2 regions of the Streptomyces sp. NPDC058295 genome follow, and region 2 is predicted to be linked to the other one. Evidence: riboswitches for the same ligand, from Rfam matches in the RefSeq annotation. Region 2 holds a riboswitch; the other holds the start of a gene.

The links. Region 2 has a riboswitch for S-adenosylmethionine ahead of ACFVYS_RS36700 (aminotransferase class V-fold PLP-dependent enzyme). Riboswitches for the same ligand answer to the same signal wherever they lie in the genome.
Region 1: it holds a riboswitch for S-adenosylmethionine, as region 2 does, so the genes downstream of both, ACFVYS_RS20900 (ABC transporter substrate-binding protein) here and ACFVYS_RS36700 (aminotransferase class V-fold PLP-dependent enzyme) in region 2, are expected to answer to the same signal.

Annotation. Positions count from the first base shown of each region.
Region 1 covers NZ_JBHVYO010000018.1:111,893-116,270, reverse strand. The annotation lists gene ACFVYS_RS20915 (kinase) at 1-10, opposite strand, end outside; gene ACFVYS_RS20910 (SAM-dependent methyltransferase) at 334-1,149, shown strand; SAM riboswitch class IV at 1,300-1,409, shown strand; gene ACFVYS_RS20905 (putative leader peptide) at 1,369-1,560, shown strand; gene ACFVYS_RS20900 (ABC transporter substrate-binding protein) at 1,766-3,388, shown strand; gene ACFVYS_RS20895 (ABC transporter permease) at 3,397-4,356, shown strand; gene ACFVYS_RS20890 (ABC transporter permease) at 4,353-4,378, shown strand, end outside.
Region 2 covers NZ_JBHVYO010000052.1:39,394-43,771, reverse strand. The annotation lists gene ACFVYS_RS36710 (rhomboid family intramembrane serine protease) at 1-181, shown strand, start outside; gene ACFVYS_RS36705 (Lrp/AsnC family transcriptional regulator) at 178-459, shown strand; gene ACFVYS_RS36700 (aminotransferase class V-fold PLP-dependent enzyme) at 492-1,853, opposite strand; SAM riboswitch class IV at 2,033-2,149, opposite strand; gene trpD (anthranilate phosphoribosyltransferase) at 2,229-3,293, opposite strand; gene ACFVYS_RS36690 (cytochrome bc complex cytochrome b subunit) at 3,463-4,378, opposite strand, start outside.

The DNA of each region.
Region 1 (4,378 bases), on a different contig from region 2:
TGCCCACCATCACGGGGCTCACGCTACCGGCCCGGCCGACATCGGCGCGCGCGTCGCTCCCGGTTCCGCGCGGTGGCGGGGCCAGTCGGAGGAAGGATTCGGCGGTCTCGATTCACTCGTGCACAGGGCGAGTTGAGGGGCCCGGGAGAGGTACGGGCGGTGTGTCCGACGGCGCGGCCGGACCGGCCGGCAGCCAGGTGTGAAGCCGGCTCGTTTTCGCGTGAGCACCGTTCGAACCGAGCGAAAATGTGAACGGGTGTACGTACCAGGGTCGTTGGGACGTAAGTTGTGGCTCGAACTGCCCACGCCTCGGCCGAAAGACGGACACCCCTCATGACCGACCATGTGACCACGCCCGGTTCAGCGGCACCTCAGAAGATCGACACCTCGGTGCCGCACTCGGCCCGCATCTGGAACTACTGGCTGGGCGGGAAGGACAACTACCCCGTCGACGAGCAGGCCGGCGACGCCTACACCGCCGTGTTCCCCGGCATCGTCACCATCGCGCGCAGCAGCCGCGCGTTCCTGCGCCGCAACATCACGTACCTGGTCTCCGAGGCGGGCATACGGCAGTTCCTGGACGTCGGAACCGGCCTGCCGACCGCCGAGAACACCCATGAGGTCGCCCAGCGCCTCGCCCCCGAGACGCGGATCGTCTACGTCGACAACGACCCGCTGGTCCTGGCCCACGCCCGCGCCCTGCTCTACTCCACCCCGGAGGGCGCGACCTCCTACGTCGACGCCAACGTGCTGGACCCGGAGCGCATCCTGGCGAGCGCCGCGGAGACGCTGGACTTCAGCCGTCCCACCGCGCTCATCCTCAGCAACATCCTGGGCCACGTCGCCGACCACGACCAGGCCCGCTCCATCGTCACCAGCCTGATGGCGGCACTGCCGTCCGGCAGCTACCTCTCCGTCAACGACGGTTCGCGGGGCATCGACCCGGTCTTCGAAGAGGCCCAGGACGCGTACAACGAGAGCGGCGCCGTCCCGTACAACCTGCGCTCCGTCGACGAGATCACGGCGTACTTCGACGGACTGGAGCTCCTGGAGCCCGGAGTCGTCTCGGTCCCCCTCTGGCGCCCGGAGGCCACCTCCCCCGCCCCGGACGTGATCGGCGAACACGGCGGCCTCGCCCGCAAGCCGTAGCACCCGCGCCGCCGCCCTCCGCACCGGACGGGCGGCCGACGCGCGCTGACGCCGCTCCGCCACACCCGCCGTCCAAGCCGGTGCGGCGGAGCCGTTCAACTCTCCTACCGATATTGACGGATAATGTCAGTACTCCGTAAGATCGACCCCGGCATTGAGTGTCAGCATCAAGCCCTGGCTAGCTGACCGGCAACCCTCCTCCGCGGTGGGGTGCTCCAGGTGAAAGCCCGGCGGGGTCACCGACCCCGCAAGCGCGTGGCCCCGGTCCAGGGGCCTGAGACGGGGAGGACCAGCGTGCGGCACAGCGGCAACCTGAGTGCCTCGATCGCGACCGCGGCACTGTTCTCCGGATTCTCGCGCCGACGCCACATCGACCTGCAGCGCTCCGCCAGCTGTCTGTGTCAGGGCTGATCACGCCCACCCCGCAGGCTGACCCTCGCCCACCGCGCGGTCACGCCGTCATCGACGTCGCCATCGACCCGGTCGTCGACGTCCCCTTCCCCTGAACAGTTCTGAGCAGTGCCGGCCCGTGCGGGGCAGGCACCCTCCGCGCATCGCCATGGCCGCGTTCCGCACCGGCCTGTGCGCGGTGACCTTGGAGTAGGAGAACCATCCCGTGACAGCGCATCCGGATTCCCGTACCCCCCGATGGGCGGCGCTCGCCGCACTCGTGACCGGCAGCCTGCTGCTCGGCGCCTGCTCGTCGGGCGGCAGCGGCAGCTCGAGCGGCGAGGGCGGCAGCCCGAAGTCGGGCGGCACCCTGACCTTCGCGGTGGGTTCCGACGCCGGCTGCGTGGATCCGCAGCAGGTGGGCAGCAACGACACCATCTACTCACTGCGTCAGGTCGTGGACTCCCTCACCGACCAGGACCCCAAGACCGGCAAGATCGTGCCGTGGCTCGCGAAGAGCTGGGACATCAGCCCGGACACCACGACGTTCACGTTCCACCTGAGATCAGGGGTGACCTTCAGCGACGGGACACCGCTCACCGCGCAGGTGGTCAAGGACAACTTCGACGCGGTTCCGAAGCTCGGCGCCCTCGGCACCCTCGCCCAGGGGTACCTGAGCGGCGTGGAGAGCACCACCGCCGTGGGCCCGCTCACGGTCCGGGTGAAGTTCAAGCAGCCCAACGCGCAGTTCCTCCAGGCCACCGCCACGCACTCGCTGGGGATCGAGTCGTCGGCGAGCGTGCGCAGGAGCCCGCAGGAGAAGTGCAGCAAGGGAGTGGTCGGCTCCGGGCCGTTCGTGCTGAACGGCTATGTGCAGAACCAGTCGATCACCCTGGCCAAGCGCGCCAAGTACGCCTGGGGTTCCTCGCTGTGGACCAAGCAGGGCGAGGCATACCTGGACAAGCTGGTGTTCAAGGTGGTGCCCGAGGCGGGCGTGCGCACCGGCAGCCTCCAGTCCGGCCAGGTAGACGCGATCGGCAGCGTCGGCAGGGCCAACGAGGCGGCGCTGGGCGGCGGCGCGGTGAACCTCCAGCAACGGGCCAACCCGGGTGTGGTGTTCAACCTCGGGCTCAACAACTCCCGGCCGCTCTTCAAGGACGCGAAGGTACGCCAGGCGATCCTGTTCGCCATCGACCGGCAGCAGATCGTCGACGCCGTGTTCCCGACCGGCACCGAGCCGGCGACCAGCATCCTGGCCCACACCACACCGGACTACACCGATCTCGGCTCCGACCTGACCTTCGACGCGGCCAAGGCGAAGTCCCTGCTGGACTCGGCCGGTTGGCGGGCGGGCGGCGACGGCGTCCGGGTCAAGGACGGCAAGAAGCTGAGCCTGACCGTCAAGTGGTTCGCCAACGCGGCCACCACCCAGCCCGCGCTGGAACTGATCCAGCAGCAGCTCAAGGCCGTCGGTGTCGAGGTGGTGCTCAAGCAGCTCCAGATCGCCCAGTTCTCCCCGACCCTTCAGTCCGGTGACTTCGACGCGGTGTGGGGCAACGTGACCCGCGCCGACCCGGACATCCTGCGCAGCTCGTACTCCACCCGGCTGGCCAACTTCTACCACCTGCCGGCCGGCCCGCTGGACACCGCGCTGACCCGGCAGGCCGCGACGACCGACGCGGCGAAGCGCAAGCAACTCGTCACCCAGGCACAGCAGTTGATCGTGCAGAACGCCTACGTCGTACCCGTGGTGGAGCTCCAGACCCAGCTCGGGGTCGCGAAGAAGGTGCACCACCTCGACTTCGAGGCCTCCAGCCGGATCCAGCTGCACGACACCTGGATCGGATAGCCGCCGGCATGCGTCTCTATGTGGTCAAACGACTCGCGCAGGCCCTCGGCGTGCTCTGGGCGGCCTACACGGTGTCCTTCCTCGTACTGGACTACCTGCCCGGTGATCCCGTCTCGGCGATGGCCGGCGCGGGAGCGGACACCGGGCAGGTCGATCCGGCCCAACTCGCGGCACTGCGGCACGAGTACGGCTTCGACAAGCCGATTCTCGCGCAGTACGCCGACTATCTCGGCAGGGCGGTGCGCGGCGACTTCGGCGACTCGGTGTCCACCGGCCGACCGGTGACCTCGACGCTGGCCGACGCGCTGCCGCAGACCCTCCAGCTGACCGGGGCGGCACTGCTCCTCGCGGTGTTCCTCGGCGGCGGGCTCGCGGTGCTCGCGACCTACACCACCCGGCGCTGGTTGCGGCAGCTGCTGCTGTCACTGCCGCCGCTGGGGGTCTCGGTGCCGACGTTCTGGGTCGGGCTGGTCCTCGTCGAGCTGTTCTCCTTCCGGACGAGACTGTTCCCCGCGTTCGGCAACGACGGGCTGCGGGGCCTGGTGCTGCCCGCGGTCACGCTGGCGATCCCGACCGGCGCCCTGGTGGCGCAGGTGCTGGCCAAGAGCCTGCTCACGGCGCTGGACCAGGCCTATGTGGAGACCGCCCGGGCCAAGGGCGCCGGCCGGCTGCGCATTCATCTGCGGCACGCGCTGCGCAACGCCTCGCTGCCGGCGCTGACGGTCGTCGGACTGCTGGCCGGCCAGCTGATCGCCGGTTCGGTCGTCGTCGAGACGGTGTTCTCCCGCGACGGTCTGGGCCGCGTGACCGCCGCCGCGGTCACGGTCCAGGACATCCCGCTGGTCCAGGGGGTCGTGGTGTTCGGGGCGCTGATCTTCGTGGCGGCCAATCTGATCGTCGATCTCGTCTACCCGCTGCTCGACCCGCGGATCGTGGTGGCGGCGACCAGGAAGGTGCGTCCCGCATGAGCCGGACACTTGCCGACGGTGT
Region 2 (4,378 bases):
GCCGGGGGTGGCCTATCTGGCGCACCTGGTGGGCTTCGGCCTGGGACTCCTCTACGCGTGGGCCCGTTTCGGAATGGGGCGCCCGAAGGGCGGCCCGGGAAGGGCGGCGGTGGGGGACGGGCGGGCGACTAGAGTGAAGCCCGCCCCAGCTCCGGCTCCCGAGGGAGAGAACCAGCCGTGATCACCGCGATCGTCCTCATCAAGACCAGCGTGGACCGGATTCCCGAGATCGCGGAGCGGATCGCTTCGCTGGACTCCGTCAGCGAGGTCTTCTCCGTCACCGGGACGTACGACCTGATCGCCATGGTGCGGGTGAAGGAGCACGAGGACCTGGCGGAGGTCATCCCGGGCAGCATCAGCAAGATCCCCGGGGTGGAGGGCACGGACACGCACGTCGCCTTCCGCACCTACTCGCAGCACGACCTGGAGGCGGCGTTCGCGATCGGGCTGGACTCCTGACCGGCTGACACCGCCTCCCGGCGGACCGTCGCTCAGACCGCGGGCACGCAGCGGCCGTCTTCCGTCCGGTACTGCCACCGCGCGCCCTCGCTCACCAGTTCGCGCACCGCGCTCACGAAGCGCTCCACGTGCTCGTCCGGGGTTCCCGCGCCGAAGCTCACCCGGATCGCGTTGAGCGACTTCTCGCCGGGAGCCGCCTCGGGGGCGCCGCACTCGCCCTGGTTCCGGGGGTCGCTGCCCAGCAGGGTACGGACCAGGGGGTGGGCGCAGAAGAGGCCGTCGCGGACCCCGATGCCGTACTCGGCGGACAGGGCGGCGGCGAAGTGGGAGCTGTTCCAGCCCTCGACGACGAAGGAGATCACGCCGACCCGCGGGGCGTCGTCGCCGAACAGGGACAGCACCTTCACCTGCGGGACCTCGGCCAGACCGGCCCGCACCTTCGCGATCAGGTACTCCTCCCGGGCGACCAGGCTGTCGAAGCCCGCCTCGGTGAGGGCCTTGCACGCCGAGGCGATGGAGTAGGCGCCGATCACGTTCGGGGAGCCGGCCTCGTGGCGGGCGGCGCTCTCGTGCCACTCCACGTCCACTCCCCCGTCCTCGCGCCGCGTGACCTTGCGGCTGGCGCCGCCGCCCGCGAGGTACGGGTCGGCCGCCACCAGCCAGTCGGCGCGGCCGGCCAGCACGCCGGACCCGAAGGGCGCGTACAGCTTGTGACCGGAGAAGGCGATCCAGTCGACGTCGAGCTCCCGCACGGAGACCGGGTGGTGCGGGGCCAGCTGGGCCGCGTCCAGGACGATCCGGGCGTCGTGGGCGTGCGCGGCGGCCGCCAGCTCGCGTACCGGCCACAGCTCGCCGGTGACGTTCGAGGCGCCGGTGACGCACACCAGGGCCGGGCCGTGGGGGTCCCGGTCGGCGAGGGCCCGCTCCAGCGTCTCGACGGCCTGGCGCGGGGTGCGCGGGGCATCCAGGTAGGTGACCCGGGCGTCCTGCCAGGGCAGCAGCGAGGCGTGGTGCTCGGTCTCGAAGACGAAGACCTGGCAGCCGGCCGGGAGGGCCCGCGCCAGCAGGTTGAGGGAGTCCGTCGTCGAGCGGGTGAAGACCAGCTGGTCGTCGGGGCGGCAGTCCAGGAACTCGGTCACCGTCCTGCGGGCGTTCTCGAAGAGGTCCGTGGACAGCTGCGAGAGGTAGCCGGCGCCCCGGTGGACGCTGCCGTAGTACGGGGCGTAGGCCGCCACGTCGTCCCAGACCCGCTGGAGGGCGGGGGCGCTGGCCGCGTAGTCGAGCGCCGCGTAGGTGACCTCGCCGCCCGTCACGAGCGGGACGGTGACATCCCGGCCGAGAACGGGCAGCGGGGCACAAACGGTACGGGCGGCGGCAGCGGTGGAGACAGACATGGCGAACTCCCGTGAGAGGCAAGGGGGAACCGCCGTGCGAGCGGACATGGCTCTAGCACGGAGGAAGTGAAAGGGGTGTGCGGAGGCGGGGCTCTACGCCCTATCGCATTCGCTTGCTCACGGAAGGCTCCCTCGAACGACCAGGACCCCTGGCGGTACTCACTCAGAAGAGTGCGAGGGGTCCGCGCTTGCCGTAGACCTCGCTGCCTACGACCTGGTCTTCACCCGGGGCACCCCGCCACGGACGGAGGGTTGCCGGACAGTCGGCCGGGGCCTCATGACTGTCACTCATGACCTGATACAGGAACGTACGTGAAGTGATCGCCGTCCCGCAACCCGTGTCCGGATCGCGGGACGACGGTCAGCGGAGAGCCGTCACGCCTGGGTGGCGGCCACCCAGCGGTCCAGCGCCCGTTTGGCCGCACCCGAGTCGATCGACTCGGCCGCCTTGGCCATGCCGTCGCGCAGTTGCCCGGCAAGGGTCCCGGAGCCCGGCTCCAGGGCCACCAGCGCCGCCGCCGAGTTCAGCAGCACGGCGTCCCGCACCGGGCCCGTCTCGCCCTCCAGCAGGCGGCGGGCGACCTCCGCGTTGTACGACGGGTCCCCGCCCCGCAGCGCCTCGACCGGGACCAGTTCGAGCCCGACGTCACGCGGGTCGAAGGTCTCCTCGGTGACCTTGCCGTCGCGGACGACCCACACATGGGACGTGGCCGTCGTGGTCAGCTCGTCGAGACCGTCGTCGCCCCGGAAGACCAGGGACGAGTTGCCGCGCTCGGCGAAGACGCCCGCGACGACCGGCGCCATCCGCGGGTCCGCGACCCCGACCGCCTGGGCCCGCACCTTGGCGGGGTTGGTCAGCGGGCCGAGCACGTTGAACACCGTGCGGATGCCCAACTGGCCGCGCGCGGCGCCCACATGACGCAGCGCCGGATGGAACTTGATCGCGAAGCAGAAGGTGATCCCGGCCTCCTGGGCCACCTCGGCCACCCGCCGCGGGGTCAGCTCCAGATTGACGCCGAGCTTCTCCAGGACGTCGGAGGCGCCGGACGCGGAGGACGCCGCCCGGTTGCCGTGCTTGACGACCGTGGCACCCGAGCCGGCCACGACGATCGCCGACATCGTGGAGATGTTGACCGTCTTCGCGCCGTCCCCTCCGGTGCCGACGATGTCGACGGTCCGGCCGGGCACCTCGATCAGGTTGGCGTGCTCGTACATCGCCCGGACGAGCCCGTTGATCTCTGCGACGGTCTCGCCCTTGGCCCGCAGCGCCACCACGAACCCGGCGATCTGCGCGTCGGTCGCCTCGCCGCGCATGATCCGGTCCAGCGCCCAGAACGTGGCGTCGGCGTCCTGGTCGCGGCCGTACAGCAGACCGTTCAGTACCTCGGGCCAGGAACGGCCCGCCGCGGTGTCGCCTCCAGCGGGGGTCACAGCGCTCATAGCCGCTCCTGCGTGTGTCGTCGTGTTCGTCGGGTACGTCGGACGTCGTGTGCCGTCGTGCGCCTCGTGACAAGGTGCACCCCACCCTATCCAGCCCGTGGGCACGGCAAAGGGCCCCGTCCGAAGACCGGACGGGGCCCTTTCCTGCGGCGTGGCGACGCCTCAGCGATCAGTGGTGGCCGTGGCCGCTCGTGATCTCCTTGTACTCCTCGACGGTGGCCTTCGGAATCTGCTGGTCCTCACCGAAGTACGCCCCGCTGATCTTGGCGCGGAGCTTCTCCTTGCCCTTCACCTTGCGCTCGACGCCGTTCTCGTCGACGGCGGCGCCGATCGCGGCCGGCTCGTACTGCTCGTGCGCCGTGAGGGTGTGCAGCTGCTCCTGGCTGAGCGGCTCGTGGATCTCGATGAACTCACCGTGCGGCAGGCGCTTGATGGTGCCGGTCTCGCGACCGTGCAGCACCTTGTCCCGGTCCCGGCGCTGGAGGCCGAGGCAGATCCGCTTGGTGACGATGTACGCGATGACCGGTCCGGCGATGAAGAAGATCCGGACGAACCAGGTGATCGCGTTGATCGACAGGTGGAGGTGGGTGGCCCAGAGGTCGTTGCCACCGCCGACCAGCATGATCATGTACATCGTGACCCAGGCGACACCCAGCGCGGTGCGCGTCGGGGCGTTGCGCGGGCGGTCCAGGATGTGGTGCTCGCGCTTGTCGCCCGTGACCCACGACTCGATGAAGGGGTAGAGCGCGAGAATCGCGAGCAGCACACCGAACAGGACCAGCGGGATGAACACACCCAGGACCAGGGTGTGGCCCCAGATGTTGATCTCCCAGCCCGGCATGAAGCGGATCAGACCCTCGGCGAAGCCCATGTACCAGTCGGGCTGGGCGCCGGTGGACACCTGGTCCGGACGGTAGGGGCCCATGGCCCAGATCGGGTTGATCTGCGCGATGCCCGCGATGACCCCGATGACACCGAAAACCAGGAAGAAGAAGCCTCCGGCCTTGGCCATGTACACCGGCAGCAGCGGCATGCCGACGACGTTCTTGTTGCTCTTTCCGGGGCCCGCGAACTGCGTGTGCTTG